4 regions of the Rhizobium sp. PP-CC-3G-465 genome follow, and region 4 is predicted to be linked to each of the others. Evidence: predicted binding sites of a transcription regulator. Region 4 holds the regulator's gene; each other region holds the start of a gene.
What was found. Region 4 encodes LexA, which represses DNA repair genes until DNA is damaged. Its sites were predicted from a motif close to TGTTCNNNNTGTGTTCNG; they were not measured.
Positions count from the first base shown of each region.

Region 1: ruvC (crossover junction endodeoxyribonuclease RuvC) is a predicted target of LexA. The motif match lies at 3,288-3,305, and genes of this name have one in related genera.
Region 2: C8J33_RS15520 (putative DNA modification/repair radical SAM protein) is a predicted target of LexA. The motif match lies at 3,264-3,281, and genes of this name have one in related genera.
Region 3: recA (recombinase RecA) is a predicted target of LexA. The motif match lies at 2,107-2,124, and genes of this name have one in related genera.

Region 1 is NZ_SLYH01000006.1:45,174-50,440, forward strand. It holds gene C8J33_RS19450 (YebC/PmpR family DNA-binding transcriptional regulator) at 1-498, shown strand, start outside; gene C8J33_RS19455 (diguanylate cyclase domain-containing protein) at 734-2,191, shown strand; gene C8J33_RS19460 (LLM class flavin-dependent oxidoreductase) at 2,199-3,197, opposite strand; gene ruvC (crossover junction endodeoxyribonuclease RuvC) at 3,348-3,872, shown strand; gene ruvA (Holliday junction branch migration protein RuvA) at 3,974-4,591, shown strand; gene C8J33_RS19475 (AbrB/MazE/SpoVT family DNA-binding domain-containing protein) at 4,638-4,958, shown strand; gene C8J33_RS19480 (PIN domain-containing protein) at 4,909-5,267, shown strand, end outside.
Region 2 is NZ_SLYH01000003.1:274,586-279,852, reverse strand. It holds gene C8J33_RS15530 (M24 family metallopeptidase) at 1-443, shown strand, start outside; gene C8J33_RS15525 (UdgX family uracil-DNA binding protein) at 467-1,996, opposite strand; gene C8J33_RS15520 (putative DNA modification/repair radical SAM protein) at 2,029-3,261, opposite strand; gene C8J33_RS15515 (type 1 glutamine amidotransferase domain-containing protein) at 3,496-4,056, shown strand; gene C8J33_RS15510 (HpcH/HpaI aldolase/citrate lyase family protein) at 4,205-5,107, shown strand; gene C8J33_RS15505 (DUF1737 domain-containing protein) at 5,104-5,267, shown strand, end outside.
Region 3 is NZ_SLYH01000001.1:810,650-815,916, forward strand. It holds gene C8J33_RS03670 (DUF3828 domain-containing protein) at 1-58, shown strand, start outside; gene C8J33_RS03675 (pseudouridine-5'-phosphate glycosidase) at 116-1,039, opposite strand; gene C8J33_RS03680 (carbohydrate kinase family protein) at 1,036-2,016, opposite strand; gene recA (recombinase RecA) at 2,251-3,342, shown strand; gene alaS (alanine--tRNA ligase) at 3,712-5,267, shown strand, end outside.
Region 4 is NZ_SLYH01000001.1:926,227-931,493, reverse strand. It holds gene C8J33_RS04205 (hypothetical protein) at 1-311, shown strand, start outside; gene lexA (transcriptional repressor LexA) at 1,351-2,067, opposite strand; gene C8J33_RS04195 (single-stranded DNA-binding protein) at 2,342-2,875, opposite strand; gene uvrA (excinuclease ABC subunit UvrA) at 3,159-5,267, shown strand, end outside.

The sequences.
Region 1 (5,267 bases), on a different contig from region 4:
ATCCGCTATGAGGGCTACGGCCCGGGCGGCGTCGCCGTCATTGTGGAGGCACTGACCGACAACCGCAACCGTACCGCCTCCAACGTCCGCTCGACCTTCACCAAGGCCGGCGGCGCGCTGGGTGAGACCGGCTCGGTCTCCTTCTCCTTCGATCGCGTCGGCGAAATCACCTACAAGCCCGATGTCGGGACAGTGGACGCCGTGATGGAAGCCGCTATCGAAGCCGGTGCCGAGGACGTCACCAGCGACGAGGATGGCCACACGATCATCTGCGGTTTCGAGGATATCGGCGAGGTCGCCAAGGCGCTGGAAGCTACGCTCGGCGAAGCCGAGACGGTGAAGGCGATCTGGAAGGCGCAGAACAGCGTTCCCGTCGACGAAGAACGGGCGGAATCGCTGATGAAGCTCATCGACACGCTGGAAGACGACGACGACGTCCAGAACGTCTACGCCAATTTCGAAGTGTCGGACGAGGTCATGGCGAAGCTTTCCGCCTGATCCACAGGTTGCAATAACCTCTCGCAGTGGTTGTTTTCGGCGTGAGAGTACGCCCGTGCTAACTTAATCGTAATGTCTGTCGGTCAGCATGCAGCCCGTCTGCTGCTGCCGACGCCTCGTTGTCATCGAGGCGTTTCCCGCGTCGGCCGACGGACTGGCGGAGGCCCATGTTGCTTCCGATGCGCGGTTTCCGCGCAGGTCCAACCTGAATGCTGGATGGAAAGCGGGCCGGGCGATGCGTTTCGTTCACCTCAGACTGATCGGGCCCGCCATCGGCGGCGTCGCCCTTTTCATTGCCGCCATGGCGACCGTTCCCTATTACGGCGCGGCGCGGATCGACGGCGAGGCGCGGGTTCAGCAGGAGACGCTGGTCGAGCGCAATCTCGCGCTCTGGATCGCCGACATCGAATTCGCACTGACCTCGTGGACCATCTGGGACGAGGCGATCGCCAAGCTCGACAACACGTTCGATTTCGAGTGGACGGATCGAAACGTCGGCTCCTCGTTGATCGGAACGTCGCGAACGCGCTTTGCCGCGGTTCTGAAGCCCGACGACTCCCTTCTTTACGCACGCACGGATGAGACGGTAAAATTGCGGCCTTTCTTCGCCCGTGGCGCGGAGCGGATCGTTGCCGACGCCGAGCCGCTCGTGGCCGACGTGCGCAAGCGCGAAGCCGGGCCGAAGGGGCAGGGCATCCCGAAGCCCATCGCCATCAGCCGGATCGAGGTCATCGGGCAGGATGCCGTGCTGCTGTCGGCAAGCCTCTTCCAGCCGGATTTCGGTACGGCGCAGGTCAGCGGCCCTCGCGCGCCCGTGCTGATCACCGCCATGCCCATCGGCAGCAGCCTGCAGGATTTCTTCGGAACGCGGTTCCTGCTCGATGATGCCCGTGTCAGCCCCTTGAGCGAGGTCGCACCGGAGCGCGCTCGGTCGGAAATCGCGGTCGGGCCCGATGGCGAGATACAGGTCCTCTCGTGGCGGCCACCGACCCCCGCGCGCGACATGCTCTATCAGGCGACGCCGCTCGTTCTCACGGTCTTCGTCGTGCTCCTCGTCGGCGGCTTCCTGCTGGTGCGCATCTCGCAGACGACCGCCCAGATGCTGGTCGGTCGCGAACGCATGATGACGCATGCCGCGACGCATGATGTCCTGACGGGTCTTGCAAACCGGGCGCTGCTGGACGCTGCGTATCTGGAGTCAATTTCGTCGGGGCCGTTCGTCGTGGCCTGCCTCGATCTCGATGGTTTCAAGGGTGTCAACGATACCTTCGGTCACGCGATCGGCGACGATCTGCTGCGCGCCGTCGCAACGCGGCTGCGCGCCAATACACGTGATATGGACCGCCTTTTCCGTCTGGGCGGCGACGAGTTTGCCATTCTGATGCCGTCGATCACCATTGCAGATGCGGAAGCCGCCTGCTGGCGGCTCGGGGAGGCGTTGTCGGCGCCGATGTATCTGCCGGGCGCCTACCCGCCGGGCCATCGCATCGAAATCGCTGCCTCGTTCGGGCTCTGCCACGTCATGAGCCCGGAAACGAGCCGCGATGTCGCCTTCCGGTCGGCAGACGATGCTCTCTATCAGGCGAAATCGCTCGGCCGCGGTCGCGTCGTCGTGGCGGAGAGTGTGGATGCCGGGGAGCAGACGGCAGTAACCGGCGATCTTCGCCGCGCTGCCGCCAGTCTGCGCGGCTGAGCCGACATTATGCGGCGGCGGCAAGTTCCTGCCGCGCTTCTGCAAAACGACGGACCGACGTCAGCCGGGCCTCCATGTCGAAGACCGGCATGGAGATGATCAGTTCGTCCGCGCGCGTATCCGAGAGGAACGCCTGCGTCTTCCGGCGCACCGTCTCCGGCCCGCCGACGATGGCATAGGTCATCGCATGATCGACGAAGCCCTTCTCCGACGCGTTCCAGAGACCGTCCATGCTGTCGACCGGTGGTGGAAACTGGCCGCGAGCATTGCGGCGCAGCGCCACGAAGGACTGCTGCATCGAGGTGAAGAGATGGTGCGCCTCCTCGTCTGTATCCGCGGCCACGCCCATGATGCCGACCATGGCATAGGGCTTGTCGAGAATAGCCGATGGCTCGAAGCGTTCGCGGTAGATCTCCAACGCCGAAAAAAGCATGTCCGGCGCAAAATGCGAGGCGAAGGCGAAGGGCAGGCCGAGCATGCCGGCAAGCTGTGCGCTGTAATGGCTGGACCCGAGAAGCCAGATCGGCACGTTGGTGCCGGCACCCGGCGTGGCGATCACCTCGCCCTCGCGTGGCGTGCCGAGCAGCCCCTGCAGTTCCACGACATCGTTCGGGAACGCATTGGCGCTTCCCTCCATGTGGCGCCTCAGCGCCGCCGCCGTGCGCATGTCCGTGCCCGGCGCCCGGCCGAGGCCGAGGTCGATACGGCCCGGATAGAGCGCCGCGAGCGTGCCGAACTGTTCGGCGATGACGAGCGGCGAATGGTTGGGCAGCATGATGCCGCCGGAGCCGACGCGGATCGTCTTCGTGCCCGCCGCCACATGCGAAATCACGAGCGCGGTCGCGGCACTGGCAATGCCGCTCATGCCGTGATGTTCTGCCAGCCAGAACCGCTCGTAACCGGCGAACTCGGCCTCCTGCGCCAGTCGCCGCGAGTTGTCGAGCGCGTGTAAAACAGTGCTGCCTCTGGTGATCGGCGACAGGTCGAGAATGGAAAAGGGGACCATGGCGAACGGCCTTCAATTGATGAACGTGATGGTCATGTAAGTGGCCCGCACCCTAAATCCAAGGGCGGCCTCGAACGCGCTTATAGTGGATGTTTTTGTTTTGTTCACATTTTGCTGGCAGCGTCCGGGTGCAAAGGCTAGGATATTTTCATGCAATCCACGATTCGCATTATCGGTATCGATCCCGGGCTCCGGCGCATGGGATGGGGCGTGATCGACACGCTGGGCAACACGTTGCGCTTCGTGGGTTCCGGCACCATCCTGTCGGATGGCGATGCGGATCTCGCCTCGCGGCTCTGCCAGTTGCACGACGGGCTGGCCGATATCATCCATCTCCACAAGCCGGACGAAGCGGCCGTCGAGCAGACCTTCGTCAACAAGGATGCGGTGGCGACGCTGAAGCTCGGTCAGGCCCGTGGCATCGCCATGCTGGTGCCGGCCCGCGCCGGGCTGAAGGTGGCGGAATATGCGCCGAACGCCGTCAAGAAATCGGTGATCGGCGTCGGGCATGGCGAGAAGCAGCAGATCCACATGATGATCAAGGTTCTGATGCCCAAGGCGACCTTCAAGGGCAACGACGCAGCGGATGCGCTGGCGATCGCCATCTGCCACGCGCACAACCGCCAGAGCTTCGCCGGCAGTCTCGCCCATCGCATCGCGGCCGCCACGGCGTGACGGGGTTTCATCTAGGGCGCTGTTGCTCTCGACAGCCTGCGGCGCGTCCGTCATGACGGATGGCCTGTAAGCTTTCTTCTTTTTCTCGGGGACCTCAGCGGATGATTGGCAAGTTGAAGGGCACGATCGACGAGATCGGCGACGACCATGTTGTGATCGACGTCCATGGCGTCGGTTATGTCGCCTATTGCTCGGCGCGTACGCTTGGCAAGCTCGGCACGTCCGGCGAGGCAGCGGTGCTGTTCATCGAGACCTATGTGCGGGAAGACCAGCTGCGCCTGTTCGGCTTCCTCTCCGCGCTGGAGCGCGAATGGTTCCGCCTGCTCCAGAGCGTGCAGGGCGTCGGCGCCAAGGTCGCACTCGCCGTCCTCTCCGTCCTCACCCCCGGCGAACTCGCCAATGCCATCGCGTTGCAGGACAAGACGTCCATCTCGCGCGCACCCGGCGTCGGCCCGAAGGTGGCGGTGCGCATCGTCACCGAGCTGAAGAACAAGGCACCCGCCTTTGCCGGCGATGCCGCAGCCGGCATCGGCTTCAAGCAGGAACTCGGCGAAGGCGCCGTGCCGGCGCCCGTCGCGGATGCGGTCTCCGCCCTTACCAATCTCGGCTACTCCCGCGATCAGGCCGCCAACGCCATTGCCGCGGCACTCCGGAACGGCGGCGAGGGTGCCGATAGCGCCAAGCTGATCCGCCTGGGCCTGAGGGAGTTGTCGCAGTGATTCCTTGTCTGCGAGGGGATTCCTTACTATAGTGTGAAGGTAAGGAATGGAGCGTCTTATGGGCTATTCTGCGAAACTGACATCCAAAGGACAGACGACGATACCGATCGAAGTCCGGAAATATCTGGACCTCAATCCGGGCGATCATATGGATTTCATCATCGAGGATGGCGAGGTCAAAATCCGGGCGAAGACCAGAAGCATCATGGAGTTTGCCGGCATTCTCGGTCGCGCTCCCAATGGCGTGAGCCTGACGATCGAAGAGATGGACGATGCCATTGCCCAGGCGGTGGCCGATGACGACCGGAGGATCACGCGTGATTGGAATCGATACAAACGTGCTTCTCCGCTTTCTGATGACGGATGACCCTAGGCAGAACCAAAGCGCAGTCGCGTTCTTCCGTTCGAGATCGGCTGCTGATCCGGCCTATATTTCCACCTTCGTGTTCGCCGAAGCCTGTTGGGTCCTGAGCAGGAGCTATGGTTTCAAAAACCATGAGATCGCAACACTGTTTGAAGGCTTGATGGCCAGTCGCGAGATCGTTTTCGAGGATTCGGATGTCATAAAAGGCGTCTTTTCGTCAGATGAATTTGCGAAAATCGATATTGCGGACGTCCTCATCGCAGGTTTTGCCAAGCAAGCCGGCTGCGAGAAAATCGTTACGTTTGACCGGAA
Region 2 (5,267 bases), on a different contig from region 4:
TCAAGGTCGATGTGGGTTGCCTGATCAGTGGCTATACGTCGGATACCGGACGGACCTTCGTCTGCGGCACGCCGACGGCCCTGCAGAGCCGGCTGTTCGACGCGCTGTCTCAGGCTTTCGCGGCGGGCCTCTCGCAGATCCGGCCAGGCATAGAGATGCGGGCGGTGCATGAGGCGGCGCGTGGAGCGATGGCGAAAGCGGGCTTTCCGGGTTTCAGCCGCGGCCATTTCGGCCATGGTCTCGGTGCAGGGCTCGGCAGCGAGGAGTGGCCGTTCTTTTCCGCGACCAGCAGCGTCGTGCTGGAGCCCGGTATGGTCGTCGCCTTCGAGACGCCCTGGTATGTGGAGGGCGTCGGCGGCATGATCATCGAGAACCAGTTGCTGATCACGCCGGATGGCCATGAGGTTATGAACAGCCTGCCATGGGGATTGGTCTCTGTCTGACACCGGCTACCGCATAGCCGGCTCTATAGTGTGTCGCTGAGGCTCTTGATCGCTTGCAGATCTTCGCGAAAACGGTCGATCTCCTCACGCTTGCGTCCCTCGTCGGGAATGCGCAGGAGGTAGGAGGGATGGACTGTGGTGTAGAGCGCACGCCCGTCATCGAGATCGACCCTGCGGCTCCGGTAGTCGCTGAGGCGTTCGGCATGGTTCATGACGGAGGTCAGCGCGGTTGCGCCCATCGCGACCACCAGTTTGGGCTGGATCAGGTCGAGTTCCAGCTTGAGCCACCAGCGACAGGCGCGGATTTCGCCCATATTCGGCTTCTGGTGGATACGGCGCTTGCCGCGTGGCTCGTATTTGAAATGCTTCACCGCATTGGTGACATAGGCATGTTTCCGATCGAGCTCGACCTCACCGGCGATCGTGTCGAACATCTTGCCGGCGGGGCCGATGAAGGGACGGCCGGCAAGATCCTCCTGGTCGCCCGGCTGCTCGCCGACGAACATCAGTTTTGCGTCGTCAGGCCCTTCGCCGAACACGGTCTGCGTCGCCTTGCAGGAGAGCGGACAGCGGGTGCAGTCGCGCGCTTCTGCTCGTGCGGCCTCCAGCGTACCGGGACGGGTGGTGTTCTCCTCGGTCTTTGGCATGGCGGCCTCGCGCACCTTCGCGTGGAAGGCCGGCGGGTCCCTCATCGCCTGTTCGGCCATGGCCCGCACTTTTTCTTCCGCGCCGGCGATCAGGCCGGGGATGAGGTCGGCTTCCGGCAGGTTCTTCCAATATTTCTTCGGCATTTCCGACTGCATCGCCTTCACCTTCAGCCGCGCCGGATTGAAGATGTTGCTGTAATAGGTGCGCCACAGTGTGTCCGCGTCATCGGTCAGTTTGGGATCGTCGGCCGGCTCCGACGTCACCGTCAGCGCGGTTCCATCCCAGGCGGCGGAGCCTTTCGGCGTGGCGATGATCCAGTCCATATCGGTGAAGCGCCGCTGGAAGAAAGGGGCCGCGCGCGCGACGATGAAATGATCCGGCTCGAACCAGGCGAAAAAACGCCGGCGGCCGATCGGGATGCCGCTCGCCTCCAGAGGGGCGGGACGGGCGATCACCTCCATGATGTCCGTCGTCGATGTGCCTGTTGTGGATGTGCTGGCGCCGATCTCCTTGAAGCGCACGAAGGCCTTCATCTTGTGACTGTCACGACGAACGGATTTTTCCATGGCATTGAGACGGACGACATCGGCATCGGAGACGATGTCGAGCAGATTGCGCTCGGCCTGCAGGCGCCAGAGCGTGCGATAGAGAAGCGTGAAACGGCCGGGATCGGAATGGCAGATCACGGTTTCCGCCAGCGTCATGAAGGCGCGGGGAACGGTGATCTCCGGCCGCGCTCCCTCTGGTTTCGCTTCTGCGTTCGGCTGCGCCGGCGGCGGATCGGCAAAGAGGTCGGTTGCGCCGTGCTTTTCCCGCCAGTCCACGGCGGCCGGCCGCGTTCCCACCATCAGAAGCCGGCGTGCGGCCTCCCGCCATTCGCCGAAATCGCCCTTCCCGTCGAGCATGACCGTTTGCCTCTCAAGGTCGAGCGGCTGCATCAGAGAAGGACCAGCTGTTCCGGTTTCGGCGCGAACATCGTGCGCAGGTCCGGCCGGTCGATCAAGCGCGACGGCGTCCAGCCTTCGGCAATGATGAAGGCCTGTACTTTTTTCAGCGAGACCTTGAGGCGGACGAGATCTTCCAGCCGCAAGGTGCGGTGCCGGCGGGCGGTGAGGATGGCGCGGACGATCTTCGTGCCGAAACCGGGTACGCGCAGAAGCATCTCGCGATCGGCCTTGTTGATGTCGACGGGAAAGCGCTGCCGGTTGGCGAGCGCCCAGGCGAGCTTCGGGTCGAGATCGAGATCGAGCATGCCATCCGGCTGGTCGCGCGTGATCTCCTCGATGCCGAAGCCGTAGAAGCGATAGAGCCAGTCGGCCTGGTAGAGCCGGTGCTCGCGCATCAAAGGCGGCTTGACGAGGGGCAGGTTGCGTGAGGCATCCGGAATGGGGCTGAAGGCGGAGTAATAGACACGGCGCAGGCCGTAGCTGCCGTAAAGCCGGGCGCTGGTGCCGAGGATGACGCTGTCGTTCGCCTGGTCGGCGCCGACGATCATCTGCGTGCTTTGACCGGCGGGCGCAAAGCGCCGTATGCGCTTGGTCTGAAGGGTCGGGTCGCGCATTTCCTCGATCTTCAGGCGGAGATCGCCCATCGACTTGCGAATGCCGGCAGGCCGTTTTTCCGGCGCATAGCGGGTCAAGCCTGCATCGGTCGGCAGTTCGATGTTGATCGACAGGCGGTCGGCATAAAGCCCGGCCTCTTCGATCAGCGCAGCGGATGCTTCGGGGATGGATTTCAGATGGATGTAGCCGCGGAAATTATGCGTGACGCGCAGCTCGCGCGCAATGCGCACCATCTCCTCCATCGTATGGTCGGACGAGCGGATGATGCCGGACGACAGGAACAGGCCTTCGATATAGTTGCGCCGATAGAATTCGAGCGTCAGCCAGACGACTTCCTCGACCGAAAAGCGTGCGCGCTCGACATTGCTGGACGACCTGTTGATGCAATACGCACAGTCGTAGATGCAGAAATTCGTCATCAGGATCTTGAGCAGGGAAATGCATCGCCCGTCGGGCGCATAGGCATGACAGATGCCGGATCCCTCCGTAGAGCCGAGGCCGCCACTGGCCGACGAATTGCGTTTCGTCGTTCCGCTGGAGGCACAGGACGCATCGTATTTGGCCGCATCCGAAAGGATGGCCAAACGCTCTTTCAGCGACTTTTTCATGATGTTCTACATATGTTCTTTTATCGTTCGCGTCAATGTTGTGTGCGTGAACGGTTTCATTTTCGACGTTGATCGTCTGCTGATGCGACAGGCCGGGTCGGAAATGATGCGGATGTTTTTGGGGAACGATCGGTGGAGCGTCTCGTTAACAGGGCGAACCCGTCGTGACATTCGCCTCCGATATCCCCGGGATGATCGGAAGCAAAATATCAAAAGACAGTAAGGAGCAGGCTTATGCCTTCCATCAAGGAATCCAAAATCCTCATTCTCGCAACGGACGGCTACGAGCGGTCTGAACTGCGCGTGCCCTATGATGACTTGCAGAAGCAGGGTGCGACCGTGAAGATCGCCTCGATCGGCAAGACCAGCATCAAGAGCTGGGACGAAAAGGATTGGGGCGACAGCATCGACGTCGATCTCGAGGCGAAGGACGTCAGGATCGAGGATTTCGATGCGCTCGTTCTGCCGGGCGGACAGATCAATCCCGACAAGCTGCGCGTCGAGGACGAGGCGCTCCGGATTGTTCGCGAATTCGTCTCGTCCGGCAAGGTCGTGGCCGCCATCTGCCATGCGCCGTGGCTGCTGGTCGAGGCCGGCGCGGTCAAGGGTCGCAAGGTTACGTCCTTCAAGTCGATCAAGACGGACGTTGTCAATGCCGGTGGCCTCTGGTCGGACGAGGCCGTGGTGACCGACAAGGGCATCATCACCTCTCGCAACCCTGGCGATCTCGATGCCTTTGTGGCGAAGATCGTCGAGGAAGTGGAAGAAGGCCGTCACGATCGCAAGGCCGCCTGAGGCCCGTATTTTTCCAGACATATCAGCCGGCTCCATCGAAAGACGGGGCCGGTTTTTTGATGACCGTCTGCAGGTGCGTTGCTGATAGGCGAGGCTCTGAAAGCATGAGACTTGCGAAGACGGGACGGGAAAGGCACAACATGGCATGATGTCCTTGTCCGATCGCCATCCCCACCGCATTCGTCGCTCGGTGCTCTGCGTACCCGCCGACAACGACCGCGCGCTCGCGAAGGTGGCGAGCCTTTCAACCGATGCAGTGATCTACGATCTGGAGGATGCCGTGCTTCCGGAGCGCAAAGCCGGTGCACGCGAAGCGCTGGTGCGTCATCTGGCACAGGCCACGCCCGGTATCGAGCGGATCGTCCGAATCAACAGCCTTGCCTCCGGTTTCGGCGAAGCGGATCTCGAAGCGCTGTCCGCCTGCCGGTTCGATGCGGTGCTGGTACCCAAGGTGGAAGGGCCGCGCGACATTCTCGACATTGCCGAAGCGATGGACGAGGGCGACGGTCTGGAAGACCTGCGGCTCTGGGCGATGATCGAGACGCCGCGGGGCGTTCTCAACGTGGCCGCGATCGCCGAGACCGGGCGAACCCGCGGCGGGCGGCTTGATTGCCTCATTCCCGGCCTCAACGATCTGCGCAAGGAAACGGGCGTTGCGGCTCTCCCAGGGCGCACCTATCTCGTGCCCTGGCTCATGCAGATCCTTCTTGCCGGGCGCGGCAGCGGGCTCGACGTTCTCGACGCCGTCTTCAACGATATCGGCGATGCCGAAGGGTTCGCACAGGAATGCGCTGCCGGCCGCGACATGGGTTTTGACGGCAAAATGCTGATCCATCCGCAGCAGATCGCACCGGCCAATGCCGCCTTCGGCCCAACGGTGCAGGATGAGGCAGAAGCGCTGGAGATCGTCGCGGCCTTCGCTCACCCCGACAATGCGGGCAGGTCGGTCATCGTTCACAAGGGAAAAATGGTCGAGGCCCTGCATCTCGAACAGGCGATCGCCTGTCTTGCAAAGGTCGAGGCCATCCGAAACAAAGGAACACAGCCATGAAGCTCTACCGTTTTCTCACCGGCCCCGACGATGCCAGCTTCTGTCACAAGGTAACGGCCGCCCTCAACAAGGGCTGGGATCTCTACGGCTCGCCGACCTACACCTTCAATGCCGATAGCCAGATCATGCAGTGCGGCCAGGCCGTGGTGAAGGATATCGA
Region 3 (5,267 bases), 120 kb from region 4:
CCAGCAGGGCGATATTCCGTGGAGCCTGTCCGGCCTGTTCGACGACGCCAGCCGGTAGGGCGTTCGACTTCGGGATGAGGCGGCGCGATGATGGCGCCGCCTCGTTCCCCGGGTGTCACATCATCGCGACGGCGATTTCGGCGGCGAGGCGCGCATTGTTCTCGACCAGCGCGATGTTGGTTTCGAGGCTGCGGCCATCGGTCAGTTCGAAGATGCTCTGCAGCAGATAGGGGGTGACCGCCTTGCCGACGATCTTGTCGTGGTCGGCGTTGTCGAGCGCGCGGGCGATGTAGATCTCCATTTCGTCGCGCGGAATTTCGCTTGTCTCCGGTACCGGGTTGGCGATCAGCATGCCGCCGTCGATGCCGAGGCGGTCGCGCATCCGCTGAAAGTTGGCGATGGCGGCGGGGCTGTTCAGCATCAGCGGGCTCTTCAGCCCCGAATCGCGCGACCAGAAGGCAGGGAAGATGTCGCTGTCATAGGTGACGACCGGCACGCCGCGGGTTTCCAGCACTTCGAGGGTTTTTGGAATATCGAGGATGGCCTTTGCGCCGGCGCAGACCACGATAACGCCGGTGCGGGCGAGCTCTTCGAGGTCGGCCGAGATGTCGAAGGTCTCCTCGGCCTTGCGGTGCACCCCGCCGATGCCGCCTGTGGCGAAGACGCGGATGCCGGCGCGGGCGGCGGCGATCATGGTGGCGGCGACGGTGGTCGCGCCCGTGCGGCGTTCGGCGATGGCAAAGGCGAGGTCGGCGCGCGAGACCTTCATGGCGCCGCGGGTCTGGGCCAGCGCTTCCAGCAGTTCGGCATCGAGACCGATGTGCAGCGTGCCGTCGATGACGGCGATGGTGGCGGGAACGGCGCCCTGGTCACGGATGATCGCCTCGACGCTGCGGGCCATGTCGAGATTGCCGGGGTAGGGCATGCCGTGGGTGATGATGGTCGATTCCAGCGCGACGATGGCCGAGCCGCGTGCCTTGGCGGCGGCGACTTCGGAGGAATAGGCGATCGGCAGATCGTGCGAGATGGGGCGTGTCATGGGGCATCCTTTTCGGCAATGCGGTGATGAGGCTGTGAAAACAGGATTTCGGCAGGCGACACAAGGTCCAATTCCTGCGCCAGCCGTTCCGGAGAAAGATCGTCTGCCACCGCCAGCGGCGAGCGGACGGTCACGGCGGCGGCCCCCACACCCGCGCGCAGGCATTCGCCGAGAGCCGCGCCCCGCATCAGGGCGTCGAGGAAGCCGGCCGCCAGCGCATCTCCGGCGCCGGTCACGTCGCCCAAGGCTTCGATGACAGGGGGGCGCACGGTTGCGACCGCGTCGCCATTGAAGGCAACGGCCGCGCGGCCGCCACGCGTGACCACCCCGCCGGCAATGCCCGCGCCTTGCAGGATCGCCGGCCAGCCTTCCGCCGTCGTACTCTTTTCGCCGCCGATCGCGGCGGCCTCGGCCTCGTTGAGAAAAAGGAGGTCGAGATGGGGAAAGGCCGGCCTCAGCCTTTCGACCTTGGCCGGAGAGATGGCAATCGCCGCCGTCCGCGCACCTGCTTCCTTCGCCATCCGGAGGGCGGCGGACAGCGTTTCGGCGGGCAGGTTCGCATCCACCAGCACGAGATGTGCCTCGGCAACGAGATCGCGTAGCGCGCGCTGGCGGAGCCTGCGGGGCGAAAACATCGTGTAGAGATCCATGTCGGCGAGCGCGACGACGAGGTTGCCGTCTGCCTCCAGAATGGCGGTGTAGCTCGGCGTCCGCCTGTCGAGGAAGGTGAACGATCGGTCGATGATGCCGGCAGCTTCCGCCGCACGCGCCACCGTTTCCCCCTCCGCATCGCCACCGCGCGGCGCGACCATGCTGACCGACAAGCCCAGCCGCGCCATGCCGCGCGCTGCGTTGAAACCGCCGCCGCCGGCCTCCTCGAACCAGCGGCCCGGATTGCTGGCGCCGAGCGTCGTAGCGCTGGCGATGCGACCGCGCCGATCAATATGCGCGCCGCCGAAGACGACCACGTTCTTCATGCGATGTCTCCTGGTGCGAGAACCCCTACGAACCGATTCGCTCGACCGGACGGAGGGGAGAACGGTTGTACTTCAATGACATGCACAGGGGAGAACATGAACGGAACACAGCTCGAATTCGAATGATGAGTCAATGCGTTGAAGGCCTCTTGCAGGATGAGAACAAAAAGAGTACATACAGATCAGCGGCGGGTTCATTGCCTCGATTGACCCGATAACCTAAAGGTGGATGAAATGGCTCAGAACTCTTTGCGGCTCGTAGAGGACAAATCGGTGGATAAAAGCAAGGCGCTGGAAGCAGCACTCTCCCAGATCGAACGGTCGTTCGGCAAGGGATCGATCATGAAGCTCGGTGGAAAAGACAGTATTGTCGAGATCGAGACCGTTTCGACGGGATCTCTCGGCCTGGATATCGCGCTGGGCATCGGCGGCCTTCCCAAGGGACGCATTGTCGAAATCTACGGTCCGGAAAGCTCCGGCAAGACGACGATGGCGCTGCAGACCATTGCCGAGGCGCAGAAGACCGGCGGCATCTGCGCCTTCGTGGATGCCGAGCACGCGCTCGATCCGGTCTATGCCCGCAAGCTCGGCGTCGACCTTGAAAATCTCCTGATTTCGCAGCCGGATACCGGCGAGCAGGCGCTTGAGATCACCGATACGCTGGTCCGCTCCGGCGCGATCGACGTTCTCGTCATCGACTCGGTTGCGGCCCTGACGCCGCGGGCGGAAATCGAAGGTGAAATGGGCGACAGCCTTCCCGGCCTGCAGGCCCGCCTGATGAGCCAAGCTCTGCGCAAGCTGACGGCCTCGATCTCGAAGTCGAAGTGCATGGTCATATTCATCAACCAGATCCGCATGAAGATCGGTGTCATGTTCGGTTCGCCGGAAACGACGACGGGCGGCAACGCACTGAAGTTCTATGCCTCGGTTCGCCTCGACATCCGCCGTATCGGCGCGGTCAAGGAGCGTGACGAGATCATCGGCAACCAGACCAAGGTCAAGGTCGTCAAGAACAAGATGGCACCGCCCTTCAAGCAGGTCGAATTCGACATTATGTATGGCGAGGGCGTGTCCAAGACCGGCGAGCTGGTCGATCTTGGCGTCAAGGCCGGCATCGTCGAGAAGTCCGGCGCCTGGTTCTCCTACAACAGCCAGCGTCTGGGGCAGGGTCGTGAAAACGCCAAGGCCTATCTGCGCGACAATCCGGAGACGGCGCGCGAGATCGAGCAGTCGCTTCGCCAGAACGCCGGCCTGATCGCCGAGAAGTTCCTGGAAGACGGCGGCCCCGAGCCGGACAGCGATGGTGACGAAGCCGCTCTGGGTTAGGACGTGCGAAGAGAGCCTCGGTGTGCGTGACGTCGTCGTCATGCGCGCCTCTTCAGGCAGGCTCGACAGGTTCTGATGTCAGGCCATGCCTGTGTCGAGCGGCTGCTCCCTTCCGGGGCGGCCGTTTTGCTGTGTGATCGGTGCAGACCGTGATGGGCGATCCGTGCGGGCGCGAAGGATTGCACGTGGTTGAGCCTGTTGCGGGACATGCTGCTGGACAGGCATTTCTGCGAACGATAAAAGCCTCGGGTTCGCGCAAGCCTGCTGCTCCGATGACGGAACCGGCTTGCGCGTGGACGTGAACAATCGATACCGCCCGGAGCCGCTCGTCAGCAGCAGCCAGGGTGGCGCAGGGACGAAGGACCAGACATGAGCGGCGTAAACGAGATCCGGTCGACATTCCTCGACTATTTCAAGACGAACGGCCACACGGTCGTGCCGTCGAGCCCGCTCGTGCCGCGCAACGATCCGACGCTGATGTTCACCAATGCGGGCATGGTCCAGTTCAAGAACGTCTTTACCGGTCTGGAGCAGCGCCCCTTTTCCACCGCCACCACCGCGCAGAAGTGCGTGCGAGCGGGCGGCAAGCACAACGACCTCGACAATGTCGGTTATACCGCGCGCCACCACACCTTCTTCGAAATGCTCGGCAATTTCTCGTTCGGCGATTATTTCAAGGAACGCGCCATCGAGCTTGCCTGGAACCTGATCACGAAAGAATTCGGCATCGATGCCAAGCGCCTGCTGGTGACGGTCTACCACACCGACGACGAGGCGTTCGGCCTCTGGAAGAAGATCGCCGGTCTCTCCGACGACCGCATCATCCGCATCCCGACCAGCGACAATTTCTGGGCCATGGGCGATACCGGCCCCTGCGGTCCGTGCTCGGAAATCTTCTACGACCATGGCGATCATATCTGGGGTGGACCTCCGGGCTCGCCGGACGAAGATGGCGACCGGTTCATCGAGATCTGGAACCTCGTCTTCATGCAGTATGAGCAGGTGACGAAGGAAGAGCGCCTCGACCTGCCGCGCCCGTCGATCGACACCGGCATGGGCCTGGAGCGCGTCGCGGCGCTGCTGCAGGGCAAGCACGATAATTACGATATCGACCTTTTCCGCGCCCTGATTTCGGCCTCCGAGGAAGCGACCGGCGTCAAGGCCGAGGGCGACCGGCGTGCAAGCCACCGGGTCATCGCCGACCACCTGCGCTCCTCCGCCTTCCTGATTGCCGATGGCGTGCTGCCGTCGAACGAAGGCCGCGGCTATGTGCTCCGCCGCATCATGCGCCGTGCGATGCGCCATGCCGAGTTGCTCGGCGCCCGTGAACCGCTGATGTGGAAGCTGCTGCCGGCGCTGGTCGGCGAAATGGGCCGCGCCTATCCGGAACTGGTGCGCGCGGAGTCGCTGATTTCGGAGACGCTGAAGCTCGAGGAAACCCGCTTCCGCAAGACGCTCGATCGCGGCCTCGGCCTGCTCGCCGACGCGACGGCGACGCTCGACAAGGGCGATACGCTCGATGGCGAGACGGCGTTCAAGCTCTACGACACCTACGGCTTCCCGCTCGACCTGACGCAGGACGCGCTGCGCGGCCGCGGCATCGGCGTCGATCTCACAAGCTTTAACGATGCGATGCAGCGGCAGAAGGCCGAGGCGCGCGCCAGCTGGTCCGGCTCCGGTGATACCGCGACGGAGACCATCTGGTACGAGCTGAAGGATCGCTTCGGCGCGACCGAGTTCCTCGGATACGACACGGAAACCGCCGAAGGCGTCGTGCAGGCGCTGGTGCGCGGCGGGGTGCTGATCGAGTCGGCATCGGCCGGCGAAACCGTCCAGATCGTGGTCAGCCAGACGCCGTTCTACGGCGAATCCGGTGGCCAGATGGGCGATACCGGCATCATTACCTCCGACGGCGCACGCCTGAG
Region 4 (5,267 bases):
CGATTATCATCAGCGCCATTTTTGTGTCCGGGGCAGCACAGGCCGAGGATCTGGTGTTCACACTGAAGAACGGCACGAAATCCGTTCTCACGCGCTTCTACACGTCACCTGTCGGTGTCAGTGATTGGGAGGGAGACGTGTTCGGCGAACAGGTCCTCAATCCCGGTGAGACAATCGAGCTTACGATTGCAGATGGTCGAGACGTTTGTAATTATGACATGCGTTTCGAATTCGAAGAGGGTTCAGATCTCGCAACGACGGAAGACAAGCAAAATTTGTGCGAAATGGGATCTTACACGATCCACGAATGATGAGCCTGATCTTCGGATAAAGTCTCTAAATATATCGGAGCAGCTGGCCGAGATGCCCGGGTATCACAGCGAGCTAGCTGCTCCGACAGTCGTCAATGGGACACTGTTCCCCAGATCATTGTTTGCATATTTGATCACAAGTATACTGAGGACGGATGCAAGCATCCCGACAAAGATCATTCTCATGATGAATTCCTTAGCGCATGAAAAATGCGCGTTTTTTTTGTAAATGGTGCTGTGAGCAATACCAAAAAAATGAACTAAAATCGCCAACACGATTGTAATTCGGCTAGACAGAGATTTGATTGCTTTTACGTACTGGCTTTTCACCCTGCCTGGAAAGTGCCATGGTCTCTGTGTGGGCTACAAACAGTCGTTTGCCAAATCCTGAACTTCGTCGGGGTTGTACATACTCACAACATCGTGCTTCCCACAAAGTCAGCTTTATTACAGCCAAAGAGGACAGCCCGAAAGTTTCTCGATGTTCCGGGCATGTTCACCTCCGCTGTGTTCGCCCGGTAAACGCCGACCTGCCCATGCGGTTCCATAGACTTTCACTTGTAGGTATCGTTAAAGCTAGCAGGCCTCAGAACTGAACGTGTTCCGCTTGATAGCTTACGAATAGAACGACAGATGGCGCAAATTTCTGGCCGGTTGGTAACTTAACGGATAACGAAGCTTACCTACATCTCACGCCACGAGATTCAGGGGCCACCAATTACCCCTTCATCATCCCGTACTGGATGCGGCATCCGGCGACCTGACGTCCAAGCGCTCAAAAGTGTCTACTCATCTCGTAGACGTTAAACAGCCAAGCTACGACTCAAGGTCGGACTGACAAGGAGGTGGATGGCTCGACCCTCAAAATCGCATCTCTGCAGAACGTGAAGGTTGCGATTTCCGTCTGTCCTCGCCGGTACAGTAGTCAACTAGGACCGTCTAAAACGTAAACCTCAAAAAACATGCTGAAAAGGCTCCATGTGCTGGAACCTGATGACGACAAGATCTCATCAACCTCACAATAGCAAAGCCCTTCCCTTCACTGATAACGGCGAATCAACCCGACGAGCTTTCCTTGGACCTTCACGCGTTCCGGGCCAAAAATTCTTGTCTCATAGGCTGGATTGGCTGCTTCGAGGGCAACGGAGGCACCCTTGCGGCGGAAGCGCTTGAGGGTTGCTTCTTCGTCATCCACGAGAGCCACGACGATCTCGCCGGGGCTGGCACTGTTGGCATTGCGGATGATCACGGTATCACCGTCCAGAATACCGGCTTCGATCATCGAGTCGCCCCGGACTTCCAAGGCGTAGTGCTCGCCATTGCCGATCATAAAGGCGGGAACGGAGATATCGTGGGTATTGTTCTGGATGGCGGAAATCGGAACGCCTGCGGCGATGCGCCCCATCACCGGAACCGACACGCTATTATCGTTGCCCACCCCAGCCGTCGTCTTCGGCGCGTTTTCAGGTGCAGAGCTTCCCCGGCTTCCTTGAATCACGCTCGGCGAAAAACCGCGCTTCGGCGGGACAGCGGCCAGATACGCCTCCGGCAGCTTGATGACCTCAAGCGCCCGTGCCCGGTTGGGTAGGCGCCGGATGAACCCGCGCTCCTCAAGAGCCGTGATCAGCCGGTGAATGCCGGATTTGGACGCGAGCTCCAGTGCATCCTTCATTTCGTCGAATGAGGGGGGAATACCCGATTCCTTCATGCGCTCATGAATGAAAATCAACAGTTCCTGTTGCTTGCGGGTCAGCATGATCAATCGACTCCAGAGTCACGAAACAAAGCAAGAACAGTGTTATATGTTCCTCATGTGTTCTGCAAGTGGCATTCTGGTTAAACCACATCGGGAATGATCAACAAGGGGCGCCCATCCGAAGCGTTGCTTTCCGCATTCCCTTAAAAACGAGAATTGTTGTCAACGCACAGCCTCTCTCAGCTTCACAATAGCAACGCCGCCATGAACTTACCCATGACGGCGCAAAAGAGGCGTCGAATTTATGTATCAACCTGCAGCAGGTTTGCGCGAATCAAAATGGGATATCGTCATCCAGGTCACGAGAGAAGCCGCCGCTTGATCCGCCGGTGCTACCGCCCGATCGGGCGCCCGAGGACTGGGCCGGGCGATCGTAATCGTCGCCGTAATTCGACCCACCGCTTCCGCCACCATATTCCGAGCTGCCACGGCTTCCGCCACCGCTGCCTCCACCATCGCGACCGTCGAGCATGGTCAGCGTCGAGTTGAAGCCCTGAAGCACCACCTCCGTGGAGTAACGGTCGTTTCCGTCCTTGTCCTGCCACTTGCGGGTCTGCAGCGCGCCCTCGAGATAGAGCTTGGCGCCCTTTTTCACATATTGCTCTACGACCTTGCACAGGCCTTCGTTAAAGACCACGACGGTGTGCCACTCTGTTTTCTCGCGCCGCTCACCGGAGTTTCGGTCGCGCCAGCTTTCGGAGGTCGCGATGCGCAGGTTTGCGATCGGCTTGCCATCCTGCGTCCGCCGAATCTCGGGGTCCGCCCCGACGTTGCCGATGAGGATCACCTTGTTTACGCTACCAGCCATCTCTTTGTCCTGTCTCCTGAAAGCGGCTCAACGATCCGCATCGTGCCGCGAGCCTACGCTGTTGAGCGCGGCATTTCGCCCTCGGCCGCCAGCAATCCACAACAGTTTGCAAATTTGTTCTTTATTTGTTCTATGTCTTGGGTATGATCCTGTCAAGCGAGGCCGTCACGGGCCGCAGACCGGATCACTGTGACGAAGGAATAGTGGTTTCCCGAAAACGCGCCTCGACATATGAAGTAATGATCTTAAGTAAGGGCTTCGTCCCCATGCAGAGCGTCCGACCATGAGCGAATTCAAGACCATTTCGATCCGCGGTGCGCGGGAGCACAATCTGAAGGGCGTCGATCTCGACCTCCCGCGCAACAAGCTGATCGTGATGACGGGGTTGTCCGGGTCGGGAAAGTCGTCGCTGGCCTTTGATACCATCTATGCCGAAGGGCAGCGGCGCTATGTCGAGAGCCTTTCGGCCTATGCGCGTCAGTTCCTTGAGATGATGCAGAAGCCCGACGTCGATCTGATCGAGGGCCTATCGCCTGCTATTTCCATCGAACAGAAGACGACGTCGAAAAATCCGCGCTCGACCGTGGGAACGGTCACCGAGATCTACGACTATATGCGCCTTCTGTTCGCGCGCGTCGGCGTGCCCTATTCGCCAGCGACAGGTCTGCCGATCGAAAGCCAGACTGTCAGCCAAATGGTCGATCGGGTTCTTGCGATGGAAGAAGGTGCTCGCCTGTACATTCTCGCGCCGATGATCCGGGGGCGAAAAGGAGAGTACAAGAAGGAACTCGCGGAGCTCATGAAGAAGGGCTTTCAGCGCGTAAAGGTGGACGGCCAGTTTTACGAGATCGCCGATGTTCCCGCGCTCGATAAGAAGTACAAGCATGACATCGACGTGGTCGTCGACCGTCTGGTCGTGCGCGGCGATATCGCGGCAAGGCTTGCGGACAGTCTGGAGACCTCGCTGCGGCTTGCGGATGGCTTGGCGATTGCGGAATTTGCTGACAAGCCGCTACCGGAGAAGGAGACATCCGCCGGCGGTTCGGCCAACAAGTCGCTGAACGAGACGCATGAGCGCGTGCTGTTTTCGGAAAAGTTCGCCTGCCCCGTCTCCGGCTTTACGATTTCGGAGATCGAACCCCGCCTGTTTTCGTTCAACAACCCTTTCGGGGCCTGCCCGACCTGCGATGGTCTCGGCAGCCAGCAGAAGATTGATGAGGCGTTGATCGTGCCGGAGCATGATCGGACGCTGAAGAACGGGGCGATCGCGCCTTGGGCCAAATCGTCGTCCCCCTATTACAATCAAACTCTGGAAGCGCTCGGCAAAACCTTTGGGTTCAAGCTGAGCAACACCTGGGCTGAACTCTCGGACGCTGCGAAGAAGGCGATCCTACGCGGCACGGACGACAAGATCGTCTTCCAGTATGCGGACGGCGCGCGCTCCTACAACACCACGAAGACATTCGAGGGCATCGTTCCAAACCTCGAGCGGCGCTGGAAGGAAACCGAGTCGGCCTGGGCGCGTGAGGAGATCGAGCGCTACATGTCGGCGGCCCCCTGCCCCGCCTGCAAGGGCTTCCGGCTGAAGCCAGAAGCGTTGGCCGTCAAGATCGATCGCCTTCATATCGGCGAGGTCACGAACATGTCGATCCGTGTCGCGCGCGACTGGTTCGAGGATCTGCCTGCGCGGCTGACGGACAAGCAGAATGAGATCGCCGTCCGTATCCTGAAGGAGATCCGCGATCGGCTGCGCTTCCTGAACGATGTCGGGCTGGATTATCTCAGCCTCTCGCGAAACTCCGGTACGCTGTCGGGTGGCGAGAGCCAGCGCATTCGGCTGGCCTCGCAGATCGGCTCCGGCCTGACAGGCGTGCTCTATGTGCTGGACGAACCGTCGATCGGACTGCATCAGCGCGATAATGCCCGCCTGCTCGATACGCTGCGGCATCTGCGCGATATCGGCAATACGGTTATCGTGGTCGAGCATGACGAGGACGCGATCCTGACGGCGGATTATGTCGTTGATATCGGTCCCGCGGCCGGCATCCATGGCGGACAGGTCGTGGCCTCCGGCACACCGCAGGAGATCATCGATCATCCGACGTCGCTGACCGGCAAGTATCTTTCGGGCGATCTCTCGGTTTTGGTGCCGGCGGAGCGGCGGAAGCTGAAGAAAAAGAAGGAGCTGACGGTCGTCGGCGCGCGCGGCAACAACCTGAAGAATGTTACCGCCTCTATTCCGCTTGGCGTCTTTACGGCGGTCACCGGCGTCTCCGGCGGCGGCAAGTCCACCTTCCTCATCGAAACGCTCTACAAGGCGGCGGCCCGTCGCGTGATGGGCGCGCGCGAGATCCCGGCCGATCACGACCGCATCGACGGATTCGAGCATATC